Regions from separate parts of the Bacillus sp. m3-13 genome, predicted to be linked through region 1. Evidence: riboswitches for the same ligand, from Rfam matches in the RefSeq annotation. Region 1 holds a riboswitch; each other region holds the start of a gene.
What was found. Region 1 has a riboswitch for S-adenosylmethionine ahead of mtnW (2,3-diketo-5-methylthiopentyl-1-phosphate enolase). Riboswitches for the same ligand answer to the same signal wherever they lie in the genome.
Positions count from the first base shown of each region.

Region 2: linked by a shared signal. The riboswitch ahead of M313_RS0114355 (methionine ABC transporter ATP-binding protein) and the one ahead of mtnW (2,3-diketo-5-methylthiopentyl-1-phosphate enolase) in region 1 are both predicted to bind S-adenosylmethionine.
Region 3: linked by a shared signal. The riboswitch ahead of M313_RS24900 (YezD family protein) and the one ahead of mtnW (2,3-diketo-5-methylthiopentyl-1-phosphate enolase) in region 1 are both predicted to bind S-adenosylmethionine.
Region 4: linked by a shared signal. The riboswitch ahead of M313_RS23365 (methionine biosynthesis PLP-dependent protein) and the one ahead of mtnW (2,3-diketo-5-methylthiopentyl-1-phosphate enolase) in region 1 are both predicted to bind S-adenosylmethionine.

Region 1 is NZ_ACPC01000012.1:101,854-109,723, forward strand. Features, by position in the region: gene smc (chromosome segregation protein SMC) at 1-686, shown strand, start outside; gene ftsY (signal recognition particle-docking protein FtsY) at 706-1,704, shown strand; gene M313_RS0105350 (carbon-nitrogen family hydrolase) at 2,113-2,895, opposite strand; gene M313_RS0105355 (pyridoxal phosphate-dependent aminotransferase) at 2,994-4,166, shown strand; SAM riboswitch class I at 4,253-4,358, shown strand; partial or broken gene mtnW (2,3-diketo-5-methylthiopentyl-1-phosphate enolase) at 4,434-5,681, shown strand; gene M313_RS0105365 (2-hydroxy-3-keto-5-methylthiopentenyl-1-phosphate phosphatase) at 5,678-6,343, shown strand; gene M313_RS0105370 (methylthioribulose 1-phosphate dehydratase) at 6,340-6,978, shown strand; gene mtnD (acireductone dioxygenase) at 7,179-7,712, shown strand.
Region 2 is NZ_ACPC01000020.1:107,363-115,232, reverse strand. Features, by position in the region: gene M313_RS0114375 (MFS transporter) at 143-1,414, shown strand; gene M313_RS0114370 (hypothetical protein) at 1,536-1,871, shown strand; gene M313_RS0114365 (diacylglycerol/lipid kinase family protein) at 1,940-2,824, shown strand; SAM riboswitch class I at 2,930-3,041, shown strand; gene M313_RS0114355 (methionine ABC transporter ATP-binding protein) at 3,177-4,202, shown strand; gene M313_RS0114350 (methionine ABC transporter permease) at 4,195-4,851, shown strand; gene M313_RS0114345 (MetQ/NlpA family ABC transporter substrate-binding protein) at 4,870-5,703, shown strand; gene M313_RS0114340 (carboxymuconolactone decarboxylase family protein) at 5,830-6,201, shown strand; gene M313_RS26060 (YuzK family famiily protein) at 6,897-7,037, shown strand; gene sufC (Fe-S cluster assembly ATPase SufC) at 7,349-7,870, shown strand, end outside.
Region 3 is NZ_ACPC01000008.1:45,492-53,361, forward strand. Features, by position in the region: gene M313_RS0101865 (diacylglycerol kinase) at 74-994, shown strand; gene M313_RS0101870 (hypothetical protein) at 1,153-1,665, shown strand; SAM riboswitch class I at 1,787-1,891, shown strand; gene M313_RS24900 (YezD family protein) at 1,950-2,111, shown strand; gene M313_RS0101880 (phosphoadenylyl-sulfate reductase) at 2,233-2,949, shown strand; gene cysP (sulfate permease) at 2,980-4,053, shown strand; gene sat (sulfate adenylyltransferase) at 4,397-5,548, shown strand; gene cysC (adenylyl-sulfate kinase) at 5,564-6,166, shown strand; gene M313_RS0101905 (nitrite/sulfite reductase) at 6,183-7,814, shown strand; gene M313_RS0101910 (DUF3906 family protein) at 7,798-7,870, shown strand, end outside.
Region 4 is NZ_ACPC01000019.1:65,537-73,406, reverse strand. Features, by position in the region: gene M313_RS24590 (PepSY domain-containing protein) at 1-197, shown strand, start outside; gene M313_RS23370 (PepSY domain-containing protein) at 194-373, shown strand; gene cydC (thiol reductant ABC exporter subunit CydC) at 944-2,668, opposite strand; gene cydD (thiol reductant ABC exporter subunit CydD) at 2,665-4,398, opposite strand; SAM riboswitch class I at 4,680-4,800, shown strand; partial or broken gene M313_RS23365 (methionine biosynthesis PLP-dependent protein) at 4,928-6,045, shown strand; gene metC (cystathionine beta-lyase) at 6,042-7,244, shown strand; gene M313_RS0110780 (bifunctional homocysteine S-methyltransferase/methylenetetrahydrofolate reductase) at 7,228-7,870, shown strand, end outside.

The DNA.
Region 1 (7,870 bases):
ATTATCCACTTGAGATGGAGTTAGAAGAAGCGCGTAAAAAGTTGAAACTGATCAAGCTTGCCATCGCGGAGCTTGGCACAGTCAATATCGCTGCAATAGAGGAATATGATCGAGTAAGCGAGCGATATACATTCCTTAAGGAACAAAAGGACGATCTTCAAGAAGCAAAAGACACCTTATTCCAGGTTATCGGTGAGATGGATGAGGAAATGAAAAAACGCTTTGAGACGACCTTCACCAATATCCGTGCGCATTTTCACGATGTGTTCCGCTCTTTATTTGGAGGGGGAAGGGCAGATCTTGTGCTAACAGATCCGTCAGACATGCTGAATACTGGCGTAGATATTGTGGCACAACCTCCTGGTAAAAAACTGCAGAATCTTGGTCTTTTGTCAGGGGGAGAAAGAGCCTTAACGGCAATTGCTTTGTTATTCTCAATATTAAAAGTGAGACCTGTGCCGTTCTGCATCCTTGATGAAGTGGAAGCGGCGCTTGATGAAGCCAACGTACACCGTTTTGCCCAATATTTAAAGCAGTTCAGTCAAGAAACACAGTTCATCGTCATCACCCACCGCAAAGGAACGATGGAATTCAGTGATGTCCTTTACGGAGTAACGATGCAAGAATCCGGTGTCTCTAAATTGGTCTCTGTCCGGTTAGAAGAATCCAAAGAACTTGTTAAATAGAGAGGAAGAGAATGAGAAAATGAGTTTCTTTAAAAAGTTGAAAGAAAAGCTTACCACCCAAACAGATTCCGTAACGGAAAAATTCAGAGAAGGATTAACGAAAACTCGTGATTCCTTCTCTGGTAAAGTAAATGACCTTGTCGCTCGTTATCGCAAAGTCGATGAAGATTTCTTCGAAGAATTGGAGGAAATCTTAATCGGAGCGGATGTTGGCGTTAACACCGTGATGGAATTGATTGATGAGCTTAGAATGGAAGTAAAACGGCGCAACATCCAAGATCCCCGCGAGGTTCAAAGTGTCATTTCTGAAAAGTTGGTGGAGATCTATCAAGCAGGAGAAGACGTGTCTCCGACCATCAACTTTCAACAAGACGGCTTAACGGTTGTTCTGGTTGTAGGGGTAAACGGAGTAGGGAAAACTACGTCTATAGGAAAGATTGCTAAGAAACTGAAGCAAGAGGGAAAGAGTGTTCTTCTTGCAGCGGGAGATACATTCCGTGCCGGCGCGATCGACCAGCTTGAAGTATGGGGTGAACGTGTTGGAGTGGATGTGATCAAGCAATCAGAGGGTTCAGATCCTGCAGCTGTTATGTATGATGCACTCCAAGCGGCTAAAGCTCGTAAAGTTGACGTGCTTCTATGTGATACAGCAGGTCGACTTCAAAACAAGGTCAATTTAATGAAGGAACTGGAAAAGGTGAAGCGTGTAATTGAGCGCGAGGTTCCGGGTGCACCGCATGAAGTTCTGCTAGTACTGGATGCGACGACAGGCCAGAATGCATTAAGCCAGGCGAAAATCTTTTCTGAAGCAACGAATGTTACGGGAATCGTTTTGACGAAGCTTGACGGCACCGCAAAGGGCGGAATCGTTCTTGCTATCCGAAATGAAATGAAGATTCCGGTCAAGTTTGTCGGTTTAGGGGAAAAAGCAGAAGACTTGCAGGAGTTCAATGCAGAGCAATATGTGTACGGATTATTTGCAGATATGATGGAAAAAGAAGAAGCACAAGAAAGCTAAAAAAATATCATCACTTGCCGCCCCTCCACTCTGACGGGCGGCTTTTATATAGAGAAGAAAGTGTGGGAACCTGTTGATTTCCGTTTCGGGCGCTTTGTTTGCCTGCGGGGTCTTCCCTGTCCCTTCCTCCCGCGGGCGTCTGCGCGCCTTCCACTCCAATCAACAAGAAGGTTTCATTAATTTAAGGGTCTATGAAAAAGCATCTAACCGAGTTAACGGGATAAGCATTAACGTTACATCTACTCAATTTTCAGCTGTGGATTGGAGCAAATGGCGAAGACTCCAGGCGGGGGAGTAACGGTAGGTTGAGACCCCTGAAGCGTTGTGAGGAGGCTCAAGCACCGTCCCGCGGAAAGCGAAGCCATTTGCGGAAAGGAACAGCAGCAATTCACCAATCAACAAAAGAGATTAATAGTATTGTGGTCTTCGATCTTCGAAGATTGGTATTCTTTTTCTTACTTCCGCCACCTTATCTAAATCTATTTCAGCTGTAATGATTTCTTCCGTTTCGCCAGCTTCGGCCACAATTTCTCCCCAAGGATCGATAATCATCGAGTGTCCTGCGAAAGCATTCTTCGGATCAGCACCAGAACGGTTACATGCAATGACATAGCACTGGTTTTCAATGGCCCTCGCAATGAGAAGTGTACGCCAATGATCAACCCTAGCCAAAGGCCACTCTGCCACAACAAATATCGCTTTTGCATCTTTTGTAGTATGCGCGCGTATCCATTCAGGAAAACGGATATCATAGCAAATGAATCCTGCACAAGTTTCTCCGTCAAGCTCAAACATCCCATCCGTTTTTCCTGGCTGAAGGAAGTGATGCTCGTCCATCAAGCGAAAAAGGTGCAATTTGCTATATTCGCCGGCAACTTCGCCATCTTTATTGACGGTAATCATCGTATTATAAATTCCTTTGTTCGTTTTTTTGGCGACAGAACCACCCACAATGTGGGTTTTAAGTTCTTTTGCAGCAGATTTAAGGAATTTGGTAGTGACAAAACCGCCGGAATCTGCAATTTTATCAAGGCGTTCGAGGTCATAACCTGTGGACCAAAGTTCAGGAAGGACAATGATATCTGGTCGATCCTTACCTGACAATGTCAGTAGTTCACATGCTTTTTCTATATTTGCTTTGGGATCTCCAAAGGCTACATCAAATTGAATACAAGCTATTTTCCATTTCATAATTTTATCCCCCCGTTGAAAAAATACTTTACAAGTTGAATCTAACAATATATGATTTGTGACTAGGATTTCAAGAATTTTTTAAGTAGGTGAAAAAGGTGAAACACTTTCAACAATCTGAATTATTAAATACACTGCCTAAACAGTTCTTTGCTTCATTGGTTGAAAAAGTGGGAAAGGTTGTTGCACAAGGTCATGATGTTATTAATCTTGGACAAGGAAACCCTGACCAACCGACTCCTGAACATATTGTAAAGTCGTTACAGGAAGCAACCGAAAAACCGAATCATCATAAATATTCCCCTTTTCAGGGTCATCATTTTTTTAAAGAAGCGATCGCAACTTTTTATAAACGAGAATATGAAGTGGACATAAATCCAGAAACTGAAGTGGCCATACTCTTTGGTGGCAAAGCTGGGCTGGTAGAAATCCCCCAATGTTTATTGAATGAAGGGGATACCGTGCTTGTCCCAGACCCGGGTTATCCTGATTATTGGTCTGGTGTGGCATTGGCCAGAGCGAAAATGGAATACATGCCTTTAAAAGAAGTATATCATTTTTTACCAAACTATGAAGATATCAATCCGGAAGTCTTAAAAGCGGCTAAGCTTATGTTCCTCAATTACCCCAATAATCCGACAGGGGCTGTAGCGAATTCTGTATTTTTTAAAGAAACGGTAGACCTTGCAAATGAGCACGATATTTGCGTGGTTCATGATTTTGCATATGGTGCAATCGGATTTGATGGAAAAAAACCACTTAGCTTCTTACAAACTCCTGGTGCGAAAGATGTCGGGATTGAAATCTATACATTGTCGAAAACTTTTAATATGGCCGGATGGCGAGTGGGGTTTGCAGTGGGGAATGAAAGTGTGATCAAAGCGATCAATCTATTGCAAGACCATATGTATGTCAGTATTTTTGGCGCGATCCAAGAGGCGGCTGCCACTGCCTTGTTAGATAAACAAACCTGTGTTCAAGAATTGGTAGATTTGTATGAGGAGAGACGAAACATCCTTATTCATGGATTACAGGAAATTGGTTGGGAAGTAAAGGCGCCAAAAGGTTCTTTTTTTGCATGGTTAAAAGTTCCGGAAAGATACACATCTGAGGAGTTTGCAGACAAACTGCTTGAAGAAGCCCATGTGGTGGTGGCACCTGGTATTGGCTTTGGATCCTTTGGGGAAGGTTATGTGCGCGTCGGTTTATTAACCAGTACAGAAAGATTACAAGAAGTAGTTCAACGAATCAGAGGGTTAAAGATTTTCTGAATAGTCTGTTGACATAAACTCAAAATGATGGCATAATCTCAACTAGAATTTAGTATTTAGATAATTTGAATTTTATATATAATCCAATCTTATCAAGAGCAGGTGGAGGGACTAGCCCGATGAAACCCGGCAACCGACTTATTCAGTTAAGCACGGTGCTAAATCTTGCAGCAAAAAGCTGATAGATAAGAGGACGTTAGATAGACTAACCTCTTCTTATGGAAGGGGTTTTTTGTTTTTTTATCATCGTTAGAAAGGGTGTACATAATGTCAGAAATTCTAGCAACCTATTTGGTTCATGATCATAACGGGAATCTCGAAAAAAAAGCGGAAGGGATCGCACTTGGACTTACCATCGGGTCCTGGACTGAACTTCCGCAGCTTGAACAGGAGCAATTGAGAAAGCATAAAGGCAGAGTCGTAAGCGTGAAAGAGCTCTCGTCAAATGACAGGGTGAATTCTTATTTAGGGAATACGGTGACACGTGGCATTATCCAAATTGCTTATCCTAGTTTCAATTATAGCAATGACTTGCCGGCGATTTTTAACCACGGTATTTGGCAAGTTGTCATTAGATGGGGAAATTAAGTTGATTGATCTTGAGTTCAGCAATGACTTGAAGCTAGCATATCCTGGACCGAAATTCGGAATAGAAGGGCTTCGCTCCATTACTGGCGTACATCATAGACCATTTGTGATGAGCATTTTCAAAGGGGTGATTGGCAGGGACCTTGATTATTTAACGGATCAGTTGAAGGAACAGGCTCTAGGGGGAGTTGATTTCATCAAGGATGATGAAATATTGTTTGAAAACGACCTTACCCCTTTTGAAAAAAGGATTAACGAAGGCAAAAAGGATTCTAGAGGAAGTGAAGGAAGAGACAGGACATCGTGCAAGATATGCGGTTAATCTGACAGGTCGTACGTTAGAGCTTAAAGATAAAGCAAAAAGAAGCGGTAGAATTAGGTGCTGATTTTCTGCTATTCAATGTTTTTGCTTATGGGCTTGATACACTTCAAAGTTTGGCTGAAGACAAGGAAGTATCCATTCCGATTATGGCGCATCCGGCGGTTAGTGGGGCGGTTACCCCATCAGAATTTTATGGCGTTTCCAATGAGTTGTTGTTAGGAAAACTTTTACGCTATGCAGGTGCTGACTTTTCTTTATTCCCATCTCCTTACGGAAGTGTGGCATTGCCGAAGGAACAGGCGCTCGGTATCCGGGACGCTCTGACAGTAGCAGACAATCAGTTTAAATCGACACTGCCTGTCCCTTCAGCTGGAATACACCCTGGACTCGTACCACTACTTTATCAGGATTTTGGCAACGATGCGGTCATCAACGCAGGAGGCGGGGTGCACGGGCATAAGCTTGGTGGGGCTGCCGGAGCAAAAGCTTTTCGTCAGGCAGTAGATGCGGTAAAAGCTGGGGAATCATTGACATCATACGCACAAAAGCATCCGGAGTTAGAGGTGGCCCTCAAGCAGTGGGGAAGTGTGGAGGTTACAACATGAATGCCAATAAACAAATGATTTTTTGTGACTTTGATGGAACCATCACCAATAGTGACAATATCATTGCCATTATGAAAAAGTTTGCTCCAAAAGAATGGGACGAAATAAAAAATCAGGTATTATCTCAAGAAATCTCCATCAAAGAAGGGGTAGGGAAAATGTTTTCCTTGCTTCCTTCTAAGAAAAAGGAAGCAATTACTGAATATATACTAGGTCACGCTGAGATACGGGAAGGCTTTAATGAGTTTGTGGCTTTTACAAAAGAAGAAGGAATACCCCTTTATATTGTTTCTGGCGGTATTGACTTCTTTGTGGAACCACTTTTGGAAGGAATGATAGAAGAGGAGAACATCTATTGCAATGGCTCTGATTTTGATGGGGAAACCATAAACATCCTTTGGCCTAATGAGTGTGATGTGGACTGTGACAACGATTGTGGTTGCTGCAAGCCATCGATTATCAGAAAACTTGTCAAATCTGATACTTATAAAATTGTGATTGGCGATTCCATCACAGATTTAGAAGCGGCAAAGCTTGCGGATCAAGTGATAGCGAGGGACTTTCTGATTAAAAAGTGTGAGGAGCACTCCATTGCCTTTTCTCCGTTCGAAACGTTTTATGATGTGATGGATATCTTGAAAAAACGGAAGGTGACAGCATGAGTCATTTTTTAAAGAAATGGACAGAGCTTTCTGAGGTTAAGGAGGAGTTGGCTTCTCGGGATTGGTTCTTTGGCACCAGTGGAAACCTTTCTATTAAAGTATCAAATACCCCGTTGCAATTCTTGGTTTCCTCAAGCGGCAAGGATAAAAGAAAGATAACCTCAGAAGATTTTCTGCTTGTGGATGAACTTGGGAACGCGGTCGAAAGCACTACCTTGAAGCCTTCTGCAGAAACATTGCTACACCTCGAAGTTTACCGGAAGACGAACGCAGGTTGTTCCTTGCATGTTCATACCGTTGATAACAATGTCATCTCTGAGCTATATGGTGACTACGGCGAGATTAGATTTAAAGGACAGGAAATCATCAAAGCATTTGGTATATGGGAAGAAGATGCGGAAGTAAGCATCCCAATCATAAGAAACCATGCAGACATTCCAGCTTTGGCAGATGAATTTTCTCAATATATAGATGGAGATGCTGGCGCTGTTCTGATTAGGAATCATGGAATTACCGTTTGGGGAAGGAACGCCTTTGAGGCGAAAAAACACCTAGAGGCCTGGGAATTTCTATTCTCCTATCATTTGAAATTATTAAGTGTAAAAAACTTGGTTCAACCAAAAATATCTATTTAAATCTTATATAGAAAAGTTATTTCAATAGTTTCCCTAGCTGTTGATTGGAGGAACGGGCGAAGACTCCGGCGGGAGGTAGCGGTAGCTTGAGACCCCACAGCGGAGCGAGGAGGCTCAAGCACACGCCCCGCGGAAAGCGAAGCCCGGTACGGAAATCAACAGCGGTGTTAATAGTGATATAAAATAAGGAGGAATATAACATGGCAGAAATCAGATTACACGAAACAGATGAAAGAATCAGTGGGAAAGAACAGGTAGAAAGCTTCCTGAATGATAATGAAGTAATCTACGAAAATTGGGATATTGCAAAACTCCCTCAACATCTACAGGAAAACTTTTCTTTGACTGCTGAGAACAAGGAAGAAATTCTTACAGTTTTTAAAGATGAAATTACAGCAATTTCCTTAAAAAGAGGGTACAAGGCACAAGACGTTATCTCGTTATCTGATACAACACCGAACTTGGAGCAACTTCTACAAAATTTCAATAAAGAGCACCATCATACAGATGATGAAGTGCGTTTCATTGTCAGTGGCCATGGGATCTTCGTTATTCAAGGAAAAGATGGTTCTTTCTTTGATGTAGAGTTAGAGCCGGGCGATTTAATCTCTGTCCCTCCCAATGTGCGCCACTATTTCACCTTGATGGAGGATCGTAAAGTAGTTGCGGTTCGAATCTTTGTTACTACAGAAGGTTGGGTACCGATTTATGAAAAAGAAGAAGTAAATAACTAATAAAAACTGATGACCTTGCGCTGGCAGGGTCATTTTTTTATGAAATTTAGAAATCGTAAAATCCGGTTGATTTCCGTTCCAGGCGCTTCGCTTGCCTGCGGGCGGTCCGTGAGCCTCCTCGACTTTGTCTGCGGGGTCTCACCTGTCCCTTCCTCCCG
Region 2 (7,870 bases), on a different contig from region 1:
CGCCTTCCACTCCAATCAACAAGGTTACTGCATATTTTTTTCATATTCGACAGAATCACCTATTGCCATTTTTCTGAAAAAGGGGTAAGTTTGTTTAGGGAGACGAAATATATTTTCACACATACAAACAAGGGGTACATATATGTTGAAAAATGCAAACTGGTTTCAGTCATTTAAACGGTATGATCATAATATCCAGAAGTTGTTCATGGTAAATATTCTTACGCAAATAGGGCTTGGGATTTTTATGATTGTCTATAATTTTTATATAAGGGAGCTTGGGTTTGCCGAGACGGTCAATGGTAATGTCATCGCGGCTTCCTCACTGGCAGCGGCGATCATCTTAATTCCGGCTGGTATATTAAGCGATCGGATTGGTCGTAAGAAGATGATGCTATTTGGTGTATTTTTTAGTGGCATCTTTATGTTTTTGAGAAGTATCTTCGAGTTTGAATCACTGCTTTTGGTCAGTGCTTTTATTGCAGGGATAGCGATGGCTTTCATTCAAGTGACTGCAGTTCCATGGCTTGCAGAAAGCTCCACTAAAGAACAACGAGTTAAGCTCTTCAGCTATCACTTTGCCGTAATGATGGGAGCGAACGTTGTTGGAAATCTCTTAGGAGGAACTTTAACTGATTTGCTTTTACACATCGTAGGTCTTAGTCCTGTTTGGAGTATCAGGTTGACACTTCTACTAGGAAGTCTCATCTTCATGATGGGAATCATCCCTTTATTAAAAACTACGGAAGTACCACGAGAGAAAGAGAACAAAGCATTTACCTTTAAAAATTTCCAAGCCTCCATACCAAAGGGCCAATGGAAACTTATCTTTGCTTTCTCTTTTGCCTCTATTTTGGTAGGGTTCGGGTCTGGATTGGTTATTCCTTACTTGAATATGTACTTTGCAGATCGTTTTGGAACATCAAATTCTACCATTGGTATTGTTCTTTCCCTGGGTCAGGCAGTCACTGCGGTTGCCATGATTATTGGACCTGCGGTAGTAAGGAGAGTGGGGGAGATGAGAGCGGTAGTCATTTTACAGCTTCTTTCCTTACCATTTATGCTATTAACTGCTTTCACTCAGATTTTTTGGCTTGCTGCCCTCGGATTTTTATTCAGGCAGGCACTGATGAATGCAGCCAATCCAATTATTTCTTCGATGATGATGGAAAAGGTTGATAACTCTTTGAAGGGTTTTGCAAACTCCATTAATCAAATGGTCTTCTCGCTCGGATGGGCAAGTATGGGTCCAGTCTCCATGACTATAGTGCTTTTGTACGGGGAATATTGGGGATATTCGATTGTATTCTCCATCACGGCTGTGCTTTATCTGACAAGTTCTATTTTCTTTTATATGATGTTTAGGGAAAAAACGACGGCAACTTACCAAAAGACTATGGTAAAGACATCATAGTCTGACATATTTCTTGGGAAATGAAGAACATTATCGGCAATACGCGGTAATTGTTCTTTTTTTATTGAAGGGATTAGGCTGATATACAGGGAAATTAATAGGCAAAGGGGGCTGGTTTGTAATGGTAGTAGAGAACTTGGAAATGTTTCTTCTTAAAGCCAAAAGTAAGTCGCATGTCATGGAAATTTTGCCATACTACAGTCTGCGCTGCTGTATAGTCACCCAAGGGGAAAAATCGTTTTTTTCACTAAGTAAAAACCAAATGCAACTGGTGCAAGATGCAACGGTAGCTGATATTGTGATAGAAGGATCTAAAGAAGATATATTGGAACTTTTGAATGGAACGAAGATGAGAGATGTGAAAGGTTTGGCATTTAAAGGGTCCTTCAGACATTTCTTGCTTATGGATTCCCTATTTACCCTTGTAAACCGCTCAGAAAGAAAAGAGGTATCTTAAAGGAATTGTCCTCGCCTATAACGAATTAAAGTAGATAGATAAAGAGAATTTATAGGCGGTGTAGGAGAGTGTATCATATTATTGTCAACAAGATGGCTGGCAACGGAAAAGGACTTCGTATGTGGAAAGAAGTGGAGAAGTACTTAGAAAAGAAAAATGTAACTTATCTCGTATCTTTTACTGAATATGCAGGTCATGCCGGTGAATTGATAGAAAATATAGAGGAGAATTTGGTTCAAGCTGTAGTGGTAGTCGGTGGAGATGGTACCATTCATGAAGTGGTGAATAAATTGGTTCATAAAAAAGTGGCTCTAGGGATTGTTCCTGCCGGTTCTGGAAATGACTTGGCAAGAAGCCTTGGAGTCCCTTTTGCTGTGGAAGGTGCATTGTCTAGGATCTTAAAGGGTTCCTATCAACTAATAGATGTACCGAAAGTAGAAGAAGAGCATTACATATCGATTGCGGGACTTGGGTTTGACGGCAAGGTTGCAGAAGTGACCAATAGGTCAAGGTCGAAACGTTTATTGAACAAATTAGGCTTAGGTGGCTTGTCGTATGTGCTGAATATTTTCAGAGTTCTTTTCACCTACCAACCGTCTGATGTTTCTATTGCAGTAGATGAAAAGATTTATAAGTTTCAGGATGTTTGGCTGATAGCGGTAGCCAACCTCCCTTATTATGGTGGGGGAATCATGATCTGCCCAGATGCCTGTGGAAATGATGGGGCATTGGATATATGTGTGGTTTCTGGTATTGGAAGATGGGAGTTATTATTTATGTTTCCCCTTGCTTTTAGAGGGAGACATATTAAACACCGAAATGTCACGATGCTTAGAGGCGCATCCATTAAAATAAGCCCAAGTTCCTCCATGGTCATGCAGTGTGACGGAGAAATCGTTCAAAATAAAAAAGCTGATTTTAGCGTGGATGAGAATGCTTTAAAGATATTTTAAACACGGTAAAAAAGTTTTTAATTGACAGGCTAATTATTACCGTGATACGATAACACTCGTTAATTCGAATTGCCCAAATACTTAATTTTAATTATATATGTTTATCTCTTATCGAGAGAGGTGGAGGGACGTGCCCTATGAAACCCGGCAACCGTCAACATGGAATTGTTGAAATGGTGCCAATTCACACAAAGCAATTTGCTTTGATAGATGAGAGAAAGGACTTTTCTCATTTAATCCTTTCTGCTCATTGTTGCAGAAGGGATTTTTTGTTTTCAAGGATTAAACAAACGTTTGTTTAAACTTAATTGGGTAAGCTAAAACAAGGAAAAGTAAGAAAGTAGGTGCGAACATGATTTCACTTCAGGGTGTGAAAAAAGTATTTAAAACGAAAAACGGAGTAGTGACAGCTGTTGATAATATAGATTTATCCATCAACCAAGGAGAGATTTTCGGTGTTATCGGGTATAGCGGTGCAGGAAAAAGTACGTTGATCCGCATGCTAAATGGCCTGGAAACGCCAACTGACGGAGTGGTGGATGTAGCAGGAAGAAATCTTGCAAAAATTAAGGGCAAGGAACTGAGAGAAGCACGCCAGGAAATCAGTATGATCTTCCAGCATTTCAATCTTTTATGGTCAAGAACTGTGAAGGAAAATATCGCGTTTCCACTTGAGATTGCCGGAGTGAGCAGGTCAGAGCGAAACAAGCGTGTGGATGAACTCATCAAGCTTGTAGGATTAGAGGGAAGAGACGACTCCTATCCATCTCAACTAAGCGGTGGACAAAAGCAACGTGTCGGAATAGCAAGAGCACTTGCCAATAATCCTAAAGTACTTTTATGTGATGAAGCTACATCTGCATTGGATCCACAGACTACAGATTCAATCTTAGACCTTTTAGTCGATATTAATAAGCGTTTATCTCTGACTATCGTACTAATCACACATGAAATGCATGTTATCCGGAAAATCTGTCATCGTGTGGCGGTGATGGAAAATGGTAAGGTAGTGGAGCAGGGAGATGTACTTAATGTCTTCCGAAAGCCAGAACAGCCAATCACAAAACGCTTTGTAAAACAGGTGACAGAACCAGATGATACGCAAGAAACAGTGGAGCACTTGTTGGCTGAATACCCACAAGGGAAAGTAATTCAACTAACATTTGTAGGGACTTCGGCAGAACAGCCATTAATTACGAATTTAATTCGCAGATTTCCAATTGAAGTGAACATTCTTCAAGGGAAAATCTCGCAGACTCAAAATGGAGCATATGGCACACTTTTTGTGCACCTCGATGGCGAAGAGACGCAAGTTCAAGAAGCATTGAGATTTATCCGTGAGCAGCAAGTGGAGTTGGAGGTGATGACACATGCTTGAAAGAGTTAATTGGGACAAGATGTGGGAAGCAACCTTAGAAACTCTTTATATGAGCAGTATATCGGTTGTCGCTACGTTCATTTTAGGAATTGTTTTAGGACTATTATTGTTTTTAACAGCTAAGGGAAACATATGGGAAAGCCGATTAGTTAATGGATTGGTTGCTGCTTTTGTTAATATCTTCCGTTCCATCCCATTTGTCATTTTAATATTTTTACTTATTCCTTTTACAAGGTTCATTATGGATACAATTATTGGTGCCAACGCGGCATTGCCAGCTCTAATCATAGGAGCAGCACCTTTTTACGCACGAATGGTGGAAATCGCATTACGTGAAATCGACAAAGGTGTCATTGAAGCAGCGCGTTCCATGGGTGCAAAAACTTCAGAAATCATCTGGAAAGTACTCATTCCGGAATCGATGCCAGCATTGGTTTCCGGTATAACGGTCACGGCCATTGCCATTGTAAGTTACACAGCAATGGCAGGAATCATCGGTGCAGGTGGGTTGGGTAACCTTGCATTCTTAGATGGTTTCCAGCGTAACAACTGGGAAGTAACACTTGTATGTACGGTCATCATCTTAATCATTGTATTTATCATCCAATTTATTGGAGATTTAATAACTAACAAACTAGACAAACGATAAGAAAGAGGGGACAAAATTATGAAAAAGCTTTTAAGTTTCGCTGTAATATCATTATTAGTGCTAGTACTTGCTGCATGTGGCGGCGGAGAAAAAGGGATCGAGGAAGGTAAGCTGGTTATAGGTGCATCAAATGTACCTCATGCAGAAATCCTTGAAGAAGCAAAACCTTTATTAGAAGAACAGGGTATTGAATTAGACATCCAAACGTATACAGATTACATCATCCCGAACCAGGCGCTACGTGATAAAGACATTGATGCGAACTTCTTCCAACATGAGCCATACTTGAAGAGTCAAATCGAAGAAAATGATTACGAATTTGTAAGTGCAGGTGGCGTTCATATCGAGCCAATCGGTGTTTACTCCCAAGAGTATGACAGCCTAGAAGAACTACCTGAAGGCGCAGAAATCTTAATGAGTAACTCTGTTGCCGATCATGGCCGTATCCTTGCAATGCTTGAAGAAAAAGGACTAATTACGTTAAAAGAAGGTGTAGAAGTTACATCTGCATCTGTAGATGATATTGAAGAGAACCCTAAGAATCTTGAGTTCAATACTCAGTTCGAAGCGGCATTCTTACCGCAAGCATACTTGAATGGCGACGGAGATGCAGTACTGATTAACGGTAACTATGCACTTGGCGCTGATATAGATCCAGAAAAAGAAGCAATCGCTTTAGAATCTGGCGAAAACAATCCTTACGTAAACCTTATCGTTGTTCGTGAGGAAGATAAAGATAATGAACAGATCAAAGCATTGGTAGAAGTGCTTCAATCTGCTGAAATCAAAGCATTCATTGAAGAAGAATACAAAGGTTCCGTACTGCCTGCAAAGGCATCTGATGAAGAATAAAATTTGAATAAATAACTCCGTACTATATTTATGGTTCGGAGTTATTTTTTTTGTAATAATTGAATACGAACCTCCCACCTAAACAAATACTAACTTTGTGAAAAATAAGGATGGGAGTTGTCTTCAATGGAACAACATTACGAGCCGAAAAACTATGCAGAAGCAGCACTTCATGATTATAAAGCGGGTCTTGGTTTATTTACCGAAAAGATGCCTGAGCTTGCACATCACTATAACGAGTTCACAGAAGCTTGTTTTAAAGAGGGAGTTCTCGATAAGAAGCAGAAGCAATTGATTGCTCTTGGTGTCAGTGTGTATTCCCAAGATGAATATTGCATCGTATATCACACAAAAGGTTGCTTAGATCAAGGTGCAACAGAGCAGGAAATCCTGGAAGTTTGCGGCGTGACAGCAGCATTTGGTGGCGGGGCAGCAATGAGCCAATCCGTGACGTTGGTGCAGTCTTGCATTAGTGATTTTAACGAATTGAAGAATTGATTTGTGAGGAGTCTGACCTTTTGGGGTTGGGCTTTTTTATTGGAATGATGTTTTTACATTTTTGTGGGGATTTCGTAAGAAAACTAAAGAAATGTCTCTATTTTAATCGAGCTAAAAATGGTTCGGTCAATTTTTATGTCAGTTCGGACATTCTCACTGTATTTTAACAGGGTGTTCGGACAATTGACGTGACTGTTTGGACAAGAATCTAGGGTGTTCGGTCATTTGCAAAATCGGTTCGGTCAAATTTTAGAAAACTTCGGCCAACTTTGCAAAAACTTCGGTCAACTTTAAAAAAACTTTGGTCAACTTTCAAAAAACTTCGGACAATTGGGCTGCAGAGGTTAATTGCCAATCTCAACATACACCATCAGTGTCCCAGAACAACATCGAAAAAAAACCATAAGCACCGTTCACATCAGGACAACCAGAACGCCCTAGCATTCAAGAGGAATTCTAAGACTCCTATTAACCACCTTCCCTAATTACCCCACAAGCACCAATATCCCCAGTAATCGCTCCATACTTCGTTTGGATAAATTAACCACCCCTGCTATGATTAATAAGGTGTTTATGACAAATACTTTGAGGGTATCAGAAAACTGGTACAAAAAATTAAACACTTATAAATAGGAAGGGAATGGTTTATTATCCATCAGGTACACGTAAAGTACACAGGTGAAATGGAGAAGGCAATGTATCAAGCTTATGGTTTTGGTTATGAGGAGTACTCAAATAAGCTCTCAAAACTTTTAGAAGTGGAGCAGAAACGAGAAAAGGATTACCAAAGAAGCTTAGAGATTGTCGAAGAAGTAGACCGTAATTTCCGCCCATAAAACCTGTGCAGCAGCAAACTGACAGGTTGACCATATAATATAGAAGAAAAGGGTTCGTGTTATTCTCTAACAAATGAGAATAACGCAGACCCTTTTTGTTGTTTATTAACCAGGAGTTAACCAAAATAAATTATCCACCGAAAATTCGACTTTCCCCCCTTATATTCGTTATAATTTGAGGGTATCTTACACAAGGCGGAAAAGGTTGCTATCACTTTCTATTTGTTATAAGATTGTAATGAGAATAAAATGAGAATTAAAACAACAATGTGTTTTTATATAGGAACACAAGAACATTGGAGGTTACAGTTATGGGTTCAACGTTAACAATTAAAGATTTACATGTATCCATTAATGATAAAGAGATTTTAAAGGGTGTAAATCTTGAAGTAAAAGGCGGAGAGATTCACGCAATCATGGGTCCTAACGGAACAGGAAAGTCAACGCTTTCTTCTGCAATCATGGGACACCCAAAATATGAAGTAACAAGCGGAAGCATCACATTTGATGGGGAAGATGTTCTTGAAATGGAAGTGGATGAGCGCGCGCAAGTAGGCTTATTCCTTGCAATGCAATACCCAAGTGAGATCAGTGGTGTAACAAACGCGGACTTCTTGCGTTCTGCTATCAATGCTCGCCGTGAAGAGGGCGATGAAATCTCCCTAATGAAATTCATCCGTAAAATGGATAAGAACATGGACTTCTTGGAAATGGATCAAGCAATGGCACAGCGTTACCTAAACGAAGGTTTCTCCGGTGGGGAAAAGAAGCGTAACGAAATTCTTCAATTGATGATGATTGAGCCTAAGATCGCGATCCTTGATGAGATTGAC
Region 3 (7,870 bases), on a different contig from region 1:
ACAACATATAGAGCATGACAACACATAGATATAAAAGAGGGCTTAGTTAAATATACGTTTAGGATGATGGGAAATGAAACGAGCTAGGGTAATATACAATCCAACATCTGGTCGCGAGCTGTTCAAAAAGCATCTGCCAGAAGTGTTGGTTCGATTAGAAAAAGCCGGCTATGAAGCATCCTGCCATGCCACAACCGGACATGGAGATGCGACAGAAGCGGCTAGGCTGGCAGTTGAACGCAGGTATGAGCTTGTGGTGGCAGCTGGTGGAGATGGAACAATCAACGAAGTAGTCAACGGGTTGGCAGAACAGGACTACCGTCCACAACTTGGCATTATTCCAGTTGGAACGACCAACGACTTCGCCAGAGCACTTGACCTGCCACGTGATGATATTTTAGCTTGTGTCGATGTCATAGCAGAAGGCGTTCCGATGCCAGTGGATATCGGAAAAGCCAATGAACAGTACTTCATGAACATTGCCGGTGGCGGAAAAATGACCGAGCTATCATATGAAGTACCAATCAAAATGAAGACCATGCTTGGCCAACTTGCCTACTACCTTAAAGGAATTGAAATGCTTCCATCTATTCGCCCCACAAACGTAACGATCGAATACGACGGAAAAATCTTTGAAGGCGAAATCATGTTGTTCTTAGTTTCATTATCGAATTCAGTAGGCGGTTTCGAAAAGCTTGCGCCAGACTCCTGCATGAACGACGGCATGTTTGATATGATTATCCTTAAAAAAGCAAACATCGCAGACTTCATCCGTATTGCTTCCATGGCATTGCGCGGAGATCATGTGAAAGATGATTTAGTCATCTATACGAAGGCGAACAGGGTAAAAGTAAACACACAAGAGAAGATGCAACTAAATCTAGACGGGGAGTACGGTGGACTGCTTCCAGGCGAATTCGTCAACCTTTACCGTCATCTAGATGTCCTTGTAACCGAAAAGCGTAAAAAAGTAGAAATGGCTAAATGCGAATAGTAATAAGCAGCGGAGGAGAAAGCCGCTGCTTATTTTTTTGAAAATTATGCGGGATCACTTCTCCATAGGAATCTCGCATCATTTTTATTTTATTGCAACATACGCAAGGAAAAACATGTTAATGTTGAATAAAATGGAAATGCTAGGAGGGGTTAGTAGTGGTTAGGAAAAAAAGAATGAAGTCTAAGGGGATTTTTAGGAAGGGTAGCTTGAAAAGTCTAGTCGTTTTGTGTGGACTCACCATCTTGTTAGCCGGTTGTAATATGTTCGCACAAACAGATCCGGACCCTGAATTCACCATTTCCTCCACTTCTGTCGGCATGGGTGGAAATGAGTTGGAAACCGTGCAATATGTGCGCTACTCCATGATTCTTACATATAATGACAGCCTGAAAATAGCGGAAGATACGGTGGAGCCCTTGCTTGCAGGCTGGTTAGAGGAGCGTATGCTTGACCATGAAATTGAATTGGCAGAGGAAATAGGGAAAGGTCAATTTAAGTTAGAAGGGAAAGTGACGTTTGATCCAAACGGCTTATCAAAGGTGGATATGGTGAAACTTGAAGAACAAGAAGAAACCGTCCAAGGTGTTCTTTTTGAAACGGCGGCGGGGGATTACTATCAAGCGGCAATCATTGATTCGGAAACCAAGCTTACAAAGATTGGGGAATGAAGTAGCTTACTAGGACCAACTTCCTAAAAATAAAAAAATCTAAAAAAACAGTCAATAACATTGTTGACAATTCATATAAGTATGGTAGGATTAATTTTATCAAAAACAACAAATGAATCGACGCTTATCTAGAGCGGCTGAGGGACTGGCCCGTTGAAGCCCGGCAACCTGCGAACAGCAAGGTGCCAATTCCAGCAAAATGGATACCCATTTTGGAAGATAAGGTGCAGTATACATACGATGCGCCTTTTCCATAATGGGAGAGGCGTTTTTTATTTGGTGAAATGGAGGCGAGCCAACTGGCAAAGTCAGAATGGGAAGATGTTGTGACCCACTTGGAAAGAATGCTGCAGTCAATCAAATTTGGATCTATCACCCTAGTCGTACAGGATGGAAAAGTCATTCAAATAGAAAGAAACGAGAAGGTTCGCCTTCAAAAAAAATAAATACTCGCTGACCAGACAAACTGGAGGCGGTCACTTTACATGATGCTTGGCTTGGAACAACCAGCCAGCACCGGTAAAGGGGCTGCCTCTTTTCGTTGGAAAAGAAAGGAGCCGTTACACCATGACGCAGAAAATAACGTACGAAAACTGGGAGGAGATCTCGTCCACCTTTGTGGTTGATGATGACTCAAAAGGGGCCAAAGCTGTTTTGGAATGGGCGTTTGGAACTTATGAATCCAATGAAATCATTTATGCCTCAAGCTTTGGGGCCGAGGCAGTGGTGCTGATCGACCTAATTCAAGAGGTAAAGCCTGATGCACAAATTGTTTTTTTAGATACCGACTTGCATTTTCCAGAAACCTACAAGGTCATTGAACAGATAGAAAGTAGATACCCAACTTTACAGATTGAAAAGAGGAAACCTGCGCTCACCTTGGATGAGCAAGCTGCAGCGCATGGCACGGCTCTTTGGAAAAGAAATCCCGGACAGTGCTGTCAAATCCGCAAGGTCGAGCCATTAAGAGAAGCAGTCTTGCCGAGAATGGCCTGGATCTCCGGCCTGAGAAGGGAGCAGTCACCAACGCGTGCAGGCACGAATTTCCTCAACCAAGATGACAAATTTCAAAACATCAAGATTTGTCCGCTCATCCACTGGACATGGGAAGATGTTTGGAATCATATTCGAAGCCGGGGACTTCCGTATAACGAGCTCCACGATCATGGCTATCCAAGCATCGGCTGTTTTCCCTGTACCCAGGCAGTCGGTGTGGAAGGTGATTCCCGTGCTGGCCGCTGGGCGGGTAGCGGGAAGACGGAGTGCGGCCTGCATACAAATTAAGGCTGGTTGTGAAGTGGAGGAGGAAAAAACATGTTAGTTATCATAGCTGTCATCGTTGGTCTATTTTTCGCCATGAATATCGGGGCGAGCGGTGCGGCAGCATCCATGGGAATTGCCTATGGTGCAGGAGTTGTTAAAAGGAATGTGGCCTTGGTACTATGCGGGATTGCGGTGTTCTTTGGGGCGTGGCTCGGCGGTGCCGAAGTCGTTAAGACGATGGGAAGCGGCATTGTCCCGCAAAGTACCTTTACGGTGGCCATTGCCCTGATCGTGATTGCATCTGCGGCCCTGTCTTTATTTTTAGCCAATGTATTTGGCATCCCGCTTTCCACCAGTGAAGTAATAGTCGGTGCAGTGGTCGGTGCCGGAATTGTCTATCAATCCGTGTTTGTCGGAAAGCTTGCCTGGATTGTTTCATTCTGGCTGCTGACCCCGGTTATCGCATTTTTGCTAGCAATTGGTGCTACGTGGGTGCTGAAAAATAGCCTGATCGATCGATGGGTGAAATCTTCTCGCGCTGTTCCGATCTTGTCGGTGTTGGTCGTGGTGATGGGAGTGTTCGAAGCATTTTCCGCTGGTATGAACAATGTCGCAAATGCGGTGGGACCGCTTGTTGGAGCCGGCATCATGAGCACCGGCCAGGGAATTCTCTGGGGAGGTTTGTTTGTGGCTTTAGGCGCACTGCTGCTCGGCCATCGCGTCATGGAAACAAACGGCAAGAAGATTACAAAGCTTCGGCTGGAGGAAGGATGCGTCATTTCCGGGACAGGTGCCGGGATCGTCACCGTCGCTTCGGTGTTTGGGATTCCGGTGCCACTGACTCAGATCACGACGTCATCAATTATCGGGATTGGCTTTGTAAAGCAAGGGCGATCTGTTTTGAAAAAGGACATTGTCGTGCAGCTTCTGGTTGTGTGGGTGGTGTCGCCGGTGTTATCGATGGTACTCTCCTACACGCTGATACAGCTGTTGATTGAGCAGAATGTGTACCCGGTAATTGCGATGATCGGGGTGCTGGTATCAGTGTTCGGGGTGAAGTTTTTGATGCAGCGAACGGGGGCTGGTTCTGGGGCGGCGGTGGTATCGGCGGGGAGTGAGGAGTAATCTTGGGGATTTTAGGATTGGCGAGCGGGCGCGATGGGGTGATTTGGGTGGCGCCGAGAGCAAATGTCCGAAGTTTTGCCGAAAGTGACCAAAGATTTCCGAATGTTGACCGAAGTTTCCGCGGAAGTGACCGAAGATTTCGTTAATTTGTCCAAACCAATTTTCTAAATGACCGAACCCCCAGTCAAAAGTGACCAAAGCCTTGAAATAGTTGACCGAATGGCATCTAAAATAGCGGTGAGTTTGTCCGAACATGTCCTAAAGTTGACCGAACGATTTCAAATCACTAAAAAACCATAGATTTCTTTCTAAAAAACCACAAAAAAGCGAGGTAAAACAAACAATGACTTTACCAAAACCACATGGTGGCACTCTTGTGCAGGCCTACCAACCAAACTATGACACAACAAATCTTACAAAAGAAATCGAAATAGACGCGATCGCATTAAGTGACTTGGAACTTATCGGAGTCGGGCTCTTCAGTCCACTCACAGGATTCCTCTCAAAATCCGACTACGAATCTGTCGTTGAAAGCCTGAGACTGGCAAACGGCACCATCTGGTCGGTACCGGTCACACTGCCGGTCACCAAAGAAGTGGCAAACACCTTACAACAAGGAGAAACCTACAAGCTGACCTACCAACATACCACATACGGAGTCATCACCATCAGCGAATGGTATGAACCAGACCTACAAAAAGAAGCCCGCGAAGTCTACAAAACGGAAGAGCTTGCACACCCCGGGGTCAAACGCTTATTCGAAAGGGGCGACATTTACGTCGCGGGGGAAGTAATCCTGACGCAAAAACCAAACAAAGGTGTAGCCCAAGATGTATGGCTTGAACCCAAGCAAACTCGCAAACTTTTCGAGCAAAAAGGCTGGAAAACTATCGTCGGCTTCCAAACGAGAAATCCTGTCCACCGCGCTCACGAATATATTCAAAAAGCTGCACTTGAAACGGTGGATGGACTATTCCTCAATCCACTAGTCGGGGAGACAAAATCAGATGATATTCCGGCTGATGTCAGGTTGAGAAGCTACCGCGTACTCCTAGAAAACTACTATCCAACAGACCGTGTTGAGCTTGCAGTCTACCCGGCTGCGATGCGCTATGCCGGACCGAGGGAAGCCATTTTCCATGCCATCGCGAGAAAAAATTTCGGCTGCACCCATTTCATTGTCGGTCGTGATCATGCAGGGGTCGGCGACTACTACGGCACCTATGATGCACAGCACATTTTCCATCAGTTCACAGAAGAGGAACTTGGCATCAAGCCATTATTTTTCGAGCATAGCTTTTATTGCAATAAATGCGAAGGCATGGCCTCTGATAAAACGTGCCCGCATCCACCAACAGACAGAGTGATATTGTCAGGAACGAAGGTGAGGGAACTGCTGCGAGCAGGGGAGTTACCACCGTCCACCTTCAGTCGAAAAGAGGTTATCGAAGTCTTGATTGACGGGCTAAAACAACAGAAAACAGCTGCCGTATAAAGGGGGAAATGAAAAATGAGTGTAAAAGCAACCAACATCACCTGGCACGAACAGGCCATCACTAAAGAGGAGCGCCGTGCACAGAACGGGCATGGCAGCTGCGTTCTATGGTTCACGGGACTGTCGGGTTCTGGTAAATCGACCATCGCAAACGCCATGTCCACGGAATTATACCGCCAAAGTATTAATGAGTATGTGTTAGATGGTGACAATGTCCGTCATGGACTCAATAAGGATTTAGGATTTTCAGAAGGGGATCGAAATGAAAACATTCGGCGCATAGGAGAAGTGGCAAAGTTGTTTGTCGACAGTGGAAAGATTGTAACCACTGCGTTCATCTCGCCGTTCCAAAGCGACAGGGATCAGGTCAGGGCCCTGTTCGAGGATGGTGAGTTCATTGAAGTATTCGTGGACTGCCCGTTAGAGGAATGTGAAAGGAGAGATCCAAAACAACTGTACGCGAAGGCGAGACGCGGGGAAATCAAGGACTTTACCGGTATTGATTCTCCTTATGAAAAGCCGTCTCAAGCGGAAATCACGATCGCATCCGGCACACAGACGGTCGAAGAAGCTGTCGGCAAGATACTCCAATACTTACGAGATCAAAAGATTATATAAAAAGGGGGCTACACTCATGGCATATGTTAAACACTGGGCCGACAATGAAAAAATCAACAAGACAGAGAAAGCAAAACTGGAGAAGGATGGCCTGCGGATTCTCGATGATATTCCGCATTACGCAAAGAATGGATTCGATTCCATTTCTAAGGAACAATGGGATTTGTTCAAGTGGGCGGGGCTTTATCTACAACGACCAAAAGAGGATGGCTACTTCATGATGCGGGTCAATGTTCCATCCGGCATCCTCACGAAGCCTCAGGTCGAAACACTGGCAGGCATCGCGCGCGACTACGGCCGTGGCGTGTTTGACATCACCACACGGCAGGCGATTCAATTTCACTGGTTGGAAATCGAGCAGATCCCGGACATTTTTAACCGTCTCGAAGCAGTAGGACTATCGAGTGCCGGTGCGTGTGGGGACATCACCCGTACCATAGTCGGCAACCCGATTGCGGGTCTTGATCCTGACGAACTTTTTGACACAACGGCGATTGTAAAAGAGGTCTATGATTTCTTTCAAAAGAATGAGGACTTCTCCAACCTGCCGCGAAAATACAAGATGTCCATCAGTGCCAATACGAAAAATGCGTCCAACGCCGAAATCAACTGTGTTTCTTTTACACCGGCGACAAAAACGATAGATGGTGTTACAAAAAGTGGCTTCCACCTGAAAGTCGGCGGCGGTCTTTCATCCAGGCCGTTTCTGGCAGAGACCATCGATGTCTTTGTGGAACCGGAAAGAACGCTTGAAGTCGCCATTGCGGTAACCACCATCTTCCGAGATTTTGGTTACCGTGAAAAGCGCCACCTTGCACGCCTCAAATTTTTAATTGCCGATTGGGGACCGGAAAAGTTCAAGGAGAAGCTGCTGGAGTACACAGGTCCACTACCTTCCAAAGGCGACGAGCCAAAAGAGGAGTGGAACGCTGGTTACTTTTATGGCATCCATGACCAAAAGCAAGAGGGCTTGAAGTTCCTCGGCTTCAATGTACCAGTAGGACGCTTAGATTCAGAAGAAGTTTTTGAGCTTGCGAGAATTTCAGGGAAGTACGGTAACGGCGAAATCAGAACCTGTAACTCTCAGAATCTCATCATTCCGAACATCCCGGAGGAAAACGTGGAGACGCTGTTAAAAGAGCCGATTTTCGAACGCATTTCCATCAACCCTAACTCCTTTCTCGGGCATGCGGTTTCGTGCACCGGTATCGAGTATTGCAACCTGGCCTTAGTAGAAACGAAGGAGCGCATGCGAATTATTGCAGAGGAACTTGATCAGCGCATCAGCTTGGACGTTCCAATCCGCACGCATATGGTCGGCTGCCCCAATTCCTGCGGTCAGCGTCAGATTGCCGACATCGGCCTGCAGGGGATGAAAATGCGAAACGAGCAAAAAGAGATGGTCGAAGCCTATGAGATTTATGTTGGTGGAACATTAAATAAAGGCGGAAAATTCAACGAAAAGCTGAAGGGTAAAGTGGCGGCAGAGGAATTGACGGATGTCCTTGAGGAGCTATTAATCTACTTCCGCGACCAGAAAACAAAAGGAGAAACCTTCTTCGATTTTGTTGGACGGGTGGGAGTTTCCACCTTGCAAGGCGTACTAGATACTATTTTAGGAAAAGAAACCGATGGCGTATCTGTATAGATTTGACGTAACGATAGAGGCCAAGGAAATTGTATCCGTCATCTTTGCAGAGAACG
Region 4 (7,870 bases), on a different contig from region 1:
CTGACATTGTATTGGCGAAAGTCGAAAACGGCGTGATCCATGAAGCAGAAAAAGACCGTGAAAACGGACGCCTTGTGTATGAAATTGAAGTAAAGAATGATGAGTATGAGTTTGAATTCAAGGTGGACGCTGAGAATGGCGAGATCATTAAGGAAGAAAGAGAGGAACGCCGCGGACAAAAAGCAGCTTACTGGTGAAAACGGAAAATACAGAGAACGCAGCCAAGGATGAAGCCGTGATTTCCATCGGAGAAGCCAAGGGAATTGCGAAAAAGGAAGTACCGGGAAAGCTTGAAGATATTGAGCTTGAGCGCGAAAACGGAAAGCTTGTGTATGAAGTCGAAATCAAAAAACCATCAAAACGGCGACGATGACGATGTAACGGTCTATGTGGACGCCATTACGGGGAAAGTATTGTATGTGGAGTGGGATGATTAATAGTTAGGTAAGTCGAGGCGGCCCTTTGATGGGGCTGCTTTTTTTGGTGCGGGAACGTTTTGACTCCTTGAGGGGCGAAGAAAGGTTTTTTGGAAAGCTGTTTAGCAAATTAGGGTTTGAACTTTCGAGTTTTATTGATTTTTGGTGTAAAAAGAGTGGGGAATGAGCAACTTTTGGGGTGTGAAAAACCATTCGGACAACTTTCCCATTGGTTCAGACATTTTATTACCTATTTTGGTGGGGGTTCGGACATTTACAGGCGGATGTTCGGTCAAATATTTTGGGCCTTCGGTCATTTAAAAAATTCGTTCGGTCAAATTCCTCAAAACTTCGGCCAACTTTGGAAAATCTTTGGACAACTTCGCGAAATCTTCGGTCAACTTTTTAAAAACTTTGGACATTTGATCTAACCCCTACCAACATCGTCACCAAAATAGCAGAAAAAACCGCCCAAGGGACCAACAAACTCTCCCCCAGACGGCCTAGCCAAAGCTAAAACCCCTAACCTACATAAACACACTCTTCTCAATCTCTTTCATCTCATAAAAATACCCTTGCATCCCCATCAACTCGTCGAATGTCCCTGCCTCCACGACACGACCATTCTCCATGACAACAATCTGATCCATCTTCTCGAGACCCGTCAAGCGGTGACTCACCAGCACCAATGTATCCTCTGCCGCCACCTCAAAAAGCTTCTCAAAAATTGCCGCTTCTGTAACAGCGTCCACGGAGGAAGTCGGCTCATCAAGCAGCCACAAACGTTCTCTCTTCAACAACGCACGCGCGATAGCAAGGCGCTGCTTCTCCCCGCCGGAAAGGTTCTCTCCCTTTTCGAGCACCTCATCATCTAAGGAAAACCCGTCAAGCTTCACCGCGCCTAATGCCTCTAACATCTCTTCATCTTTCAATCCATCTTTGGCAAGCGCAAGATTCTCCCGTATCGTACCGTAGAAAAAGTGATTTTCCTGCAGGACGACGTTTGCCACGCCCCACAAGTCTTCCTGATCAACAGAGGCATAATCCCATCCATCCAACGAGACATTCCCATCCTCAGTTTCATAAATTTTCAGCAACAATTGCAACAGCGTCGATTTCCCAGAACCACTAGGCCCAACAATCGCCGTCTTCGATCCAGAAGGCAAACTGATATTCACCCCATCCAGCGTCAAACGAGATTCTCCAGGATAGCGGAAGCGGACATCCTTCATTTCGAAAGAAAATGCCTGTTGTTCAGGTAGTTCTACAGCAGCACCAACAGTCGCTGCACCTCCAACCGGTTCTCTTTCCACCACATCATCCAATCTTACCGCAGCCCGTCTGCTCTCCTCATAATGATTCGGGAAAACAGCCATCGGCGCAGCATTTTCAAACACCGTCAAGGAAATCATCACTAGCATTGCCAGGAACAATCCTTCAAACTGGCCTTCCACGGTCAGGTATGCCCCCAGCGCAAGCAAGGCCCATGACACAAGCAACGTAATAAACGTGTTCATCGATTGATTGAACATCGCCTGTTTTCCTTCTCGCTCTTGCTCCGCTACATAAGAACCGGCAGCATCAGCAAGCAACTTCTCTTTTACATCGAGTTGCTGATAGATCTTCAAGTCGCGGAACCCATAAAACAGTTCCGTCACCTCTGTCGATAGCGCCCCTCTCTCTTCTCTGACACGACTTTGCAATCGGCGTTGCCCGAGCGCAAAGTACGCTGGCACCACAAACCCTGTCAAAATTAATCCGACGAACATTACCAATGCCAGATAAATAGAGAAAAAGGAAATGAAAAATATCGTACTTAAAAAGACGAGCACCAGCACAACCGGCGGGTAGAACACACGTAGAAAGAAGTTTTGCAAGCTTTCTACATCCCCCACAATTCGTGCAAGCAAATCACCGCTTCTGTATTTTTGGAAAATTTGCGGCGCAAGCGGCTCTATTTTTTTATAAAAAGAGACACGTAGATTACTTAAAATCGTAAAAGTTGCCCTGTGCGAATACAAACGTTCTCCATATCTACTAAATGCCCGCGCGAAACCGAAGAGCTTCAGGACCGCAATCATCACGGTCAAGGTATAGATCGGCGGAGCCAGTGCCGCTTTGGAAATGAGATATCCACTAGAGGCAAACAGTCCCACTGCCGTAATCCCCGCTGAGAACCCGAGCAAAATGGAAAGGAGTATGTCCTTTTTCTCCAACATGACCAGCTTTACAACATGTGCTAATTCTCTCATCCTGCGCTCCCTCCTTGCTGGACAGACACCATTTTACGGTAAGCCGGTATTGCTACGACCAACTCTTCATGTGTTCCTTGAGCAAGTAACTGACCCGCGTCTAATAGCAGTATGGAGTCTGCCTGTTTAATCGTATGCAATCTGTGCGCCACGGTAATTACCGTCGACGTTTTCGCCAGCTCCTTCATCGAAGCTTGGAGAATCCGCTCTGTCTGCAGATCCAGACCTGTTGTTGGCTCATCAAACAGGATGACAGATGGTTTTTTCAAGAAGGCTCGCGCCAATGCTAACCGCTGCTTCTCACCGCCCGACAAACCTCTCCCAGCTTCGCCGATTTTCGTTTCGAAACCTTCTGGTAACGATTCAATCAACGGAAGGATACCCGCTTTCTCTGCAGCACTTCTTATCTCCTCTTGTGTTGCATCCGCCTTCCCGCCAATTGCAATGTTATCGGCAATCGTTCCTGAAAAAAGATACGGATTTTGCGAAATATAGCTGACCCGCTCAAACCACGCTTTTTCCTCGTATTCATATAAAGGCTTTCCGTCCACCAGCACTTCCCCTTCTGACGGGCGAATCAACCCTGCCATCAGATTGAGCAGTGTTGATTTCCCGGCACCACTTCGCCCGATCAAAGCAAGCTGTGTAAATGGCGGGATATTCACTGTTATATTTTCAATAGCAAAGCCTTGGTCTCCATACCGGAATCCGAGGTTTTTCAATTGTATTGCAGGTGGACCCTGTTTCTTTTGAAAAGAAGCGTCTCCCCATTCTATAGGATTCTCTTCTACTGCAAGCTCATCTGTCACCTTTTTCGCGGCTCCCATGCTCCCACGTCCAGTATGAAAGGCGCTTCCAAGTTCCTTCAGATACAGGTAGAACTCAGGTGCCAATACCAATACAAAGAAAGCAGTAAAGAACGTAACATTTTTAAAAACAACAAGCTGCAAGCCTACTTCAAGTGCGATCAAACCAATAGCAAGCATCGAAATGAATTCCAGCATTAACGAAGACAGAAATGCTATTCGCAACACTTCCATCGTTGCATCACGGAAGCTTAAACTGCTGTTTTCAATTGTTTCTTGCTGCTTTGCTGAGCGACCGAAAAGCTTTAACGTCGTGAGCCCTTGCAACGTATCAAGAAACGTTCCGGAAAAAGCATTCAGTTTATCCATCTGCTCTTCTGATTTTTTCTTTGTTTTCAAGCCTACCACAATCATGAAAATGGGAATGAACGGCGCCGTGATTAGTATAATCAAACCTGTATTCACATGCTGGCTGAATGCCGCGATTAAGATCATGATCGGGATGATGCTCGATTGAATGACCTGTGGCACATATCTGCTGAAATACGGGTCAATCTCATCCACCGCATCCATCATCACGCTCACCTTTTGACCGGACTGCCCCTTAAGGGAAGCTTGAACCGGACTGTTGGAAAATTTCTTGAGCAACGCAATCCGGAAATCTCTCTTTACTTTTGCAGCAAGCTTCACTCCAGTAATGCCGCTCCAATAGGTCAACCCCGCTCGTGCAGCCAATACTACCAGGAGGCCACCCAGGAATGGCAGTATTTCTTGAAAAGTGTGGCCCTTTAGGAAGACTCGATCCACGATGGTGACGAAAAAATACGCCTGCCCGATAACCGTTGCCCCTGTCAGGATGGCAATCAAGATCAGCGTCATCCTTGTGCCTCTATGTGATTTAGCGATCGTATTTAAATCAGTCATTATGTTAAATCCCTCTTTTCTATTAATGAAAATCGGATTGTATAGTTTAGTTAGTGAAAAGTTTCACATACTTTATAGTTAACATTATATAACATGCTTCATTGAATTTCCTCTTTCGGGATTGACCATTTTATGACAAAAAAATTCTTCTACTACTTCACTTCTACCCCACTCCTTCACCGCATAAAATTAATTCATCCAGAAAAAAACATTGCATTTCACACCCACCTGTTGTAAATTAGTAAAATAATTAAATTGTTCAGATAATTAAATAGTGAACTTTCTTATCCAGAGAGGTTGAGGGAATGGCCCGAAGACACCTCAGCAACCAGCAGCGCCCGTTAGAATGGACGTTGAAAAGGTGCTAATTCCAGCAAGCTGTGATGCTTGCAGAGATGAGAAGAATGAACTTTTCGATAAAAGTCTTCTTCTTATAGAAGGCTTTTTCTTTTTATTCCGATAAAGCATTAAAGCCCCTGCCCTCTGGAAGAAACGATTGTCACTTACCATATAGGAGGCCCATTCATGTATAAAACGGAAACAAAAGCTTGCACAAATCGGAAATCGCTCAGAAACTGCCACTGGAACGGTCAATCCGCCTGTTTTATTTTTCCACTGCCTATCGACACGAAGGTATTGGGCAGTCAACAGGATACGACTATACAAGAACCGGCAATCCCACACGCCATGTGTTGGAAAAAGCAATTGCAGACCTTGAGAGCGGCGACCAAGGGTTTGCCTGCAGCTCCGGCATGGCGGCGATATTGACCATCCTATCCCTTTTCAAGTCCGGAGATCACCTTATCGTCTGTAAGGACTTGTACGGCGGCACGTACCGCCTTTTTGAAGAAGGCTATAAAAAATAGGGGACTGTGTTGTAGCTATGTGGACACAACCGACCTTTCAGAAATCGAAAAAGCTATTACTTCCCAAACGCAGGCTATCTTTGTGGAGACTCCAACTAACCCCCTGATGGTAGAAACAGACTTAGAAGCAGTCTCGGAGCTCGCGAAAGCGCACGGACTTCTACTGATCTGTGATAATACGTTCTACACTCCTGTTCTATTAAATCCCATAAAATTAGGTGCGGACATCGTCATTCACAGTGCGACCAAGTATCTTGGCGGGCATAATGATGTGCTGGCAGGACTGATTGTCGCAAAAGGCGTGGAGCTTTGTGAATCCCTTTCGCTTCACCATAATGCAGCAGGTGCGGTTCTCAGCCCATTCGACTCCTGGCTGTTGATCCGCGGCATGAAAACCTTGTCCCTTCGCATGGAACGGCATGAAAAGAATGCGCAGCGAATTGCGACATACTTAGCTCAGCATGATTCCATCACAGATGTACTTTATCCGGGAAGAGGCGGCATGCTCTCCTTCCGCATCCAAGACGAGGCATGGGTCAATCCGCTACTTCAAAACTTGAACCTTATTACGTTTGCCGAAAGCCTTGGCGGCGTGGAAAGCTTCATCACCTATCCTGCCACGCAAACGCATGCGGACATTCCCGAAAAAATCCGCATAGAGACCGGTGTATGCAACAGATTGTTACGCTTTTCGGTCGGCATTGAAGACGCAGAAGACTTGATTCAAGATTTAGAGGCGGCGCTGAAAGCTGCTTCCATCCAAAAGGAGGTCCTATCATGAGCCATTCTTTTCAAACGAAGTTGTTACACAACCGCCATAAGTTTGATAAAAGCAATGGTGCGGTGAGCGTGCCCATACAACACGCATCCACTTTTCATCAGCCTGATATCGATTCCTTTGGCAAATATGACTATGGACGCTCTGCCAATCCGACCCGGGAAGCACTCGAAGAAACAATTGCCCACTTAGAAGAAGGAACGCGAGGCTTTGCTTTTTCATCTGGAATGGCTGCGATCTCGACTGCTTTCCTTCTTCTTTCACAAGGTGATCACGTATTGATTTCAGAAGACGTATACGGCGGCACTTACCGGATGGTTTCTGAGGTACTTACCCGTTACGGTGTGGAGCATACGTTTGTAGATATGACAGATTTGGAAAAAGTGAAAGCAGCCATCCAGGCCAACACTAAATTGCTTTATGTAGAAACACCATCCAATCCATTGTTAAAAGTAACGGACATCACGGCTGTGGCTACTCTCGCCAAATCAATCGGATCTTGGACTTTCGTCGACAACACCTTCTTGACGCCTTCCTTGCAAAAGCCGCTGGAGCTTGGTGCCGACCTTGTTCTGCACAGCGCAACGAAGTTCCTGTCCGGACACAGTGATGTCGTGGCAGGGCTTGCGGTGGCAAAGGATCCTGTGCTTGCCGACCGTTTAGCCTTTTTGCAAAATTCCTTCGGCGCGGTGCTTGGTGTCCAAGATGCATGGCTCGTCCTAAGAGGGCTCAAAACGTTACATGTAAGGCTGGAGCAGTCCCAAAAGTCCGCTTATAAAATAGCCAGTTATTTAGAAAAACATCCTGCCGTTAAAAAGGTTTATTTTCCAGGATTGACGACACATCCTGGCTTCACCCTTCAACACAGACAGGCGCAGGGACCTGGAGCTGTCCTTTCTTTTGAATTGCACAGCGAGGAGGATTTAAGGAAGTTTGTCGGTAAGGTCGAGATCCCGGTTTTTGCAGTGAGCTTAGGGGCAGTAGAATCCATCCTTTCCTTCCCGGCGAAAATGTCCCATGCGGCAATGCCGGAAGCAGAACGATTAAAACGCGGCATCACAAACTCCTTACTCCGCCTGTCGGTAGGACTTGAAAGCGCAGATGATTTAATAGAAGACTTCGAACAGGCATTTCAACAAACCATTACAGTAGCAAGCGGTAACCAAGAACAACGGAGGGTATATCATGGGAATCTTAGATAGTTTACAACAAGACAAAATACTAATTGCAGACGGCGCGATGGGGACCCTCCTCTATTCCTACGGTTCTGATTGTTGCTTTGAGGAATTAAATTTATCGCAACCAAACCAAATCTATAATATTCATAAAGCTTATCTGAACGCCGGCGCCAATCTTATCCAGACCAACACGTATGCGGCCAACTACCACAAGCTCGAGCGCTATGGACTGCAGGATCAAGTGAAGGAGATAAACAGTGCGGCGGTCAGGCTAGCGAAAAGGGCCGTGGCGGATCACCCTGATGCGCATGTGGTCGGTACAATCGGCGGGATTCGCGCGATCAAGCCCGAAGCCATCCCGCTTGAAGAAATCAAACGTACCTTCCGCGAGCAGCTCTACTGTCTGCTACTTGAAGGGGTCGACGGTATTTTACTAGAAACGTTTTATGACCTGGAGGAATTAGAGACAGTCCTGCAGATTGCTAGAAAAGAAACGGATTTGCCGATCATTGCGCAAGTGTCACTCCAAGAGGTTGGTTATTTGCAGAACCGCGTGCACATCACAGACGCCTTAAACCGCTTAGAATCTCTTGGTGCTGATATTGTGGGGCTCAACTGCCGTTTAGGTCCCTATCATATGATTTCCACCC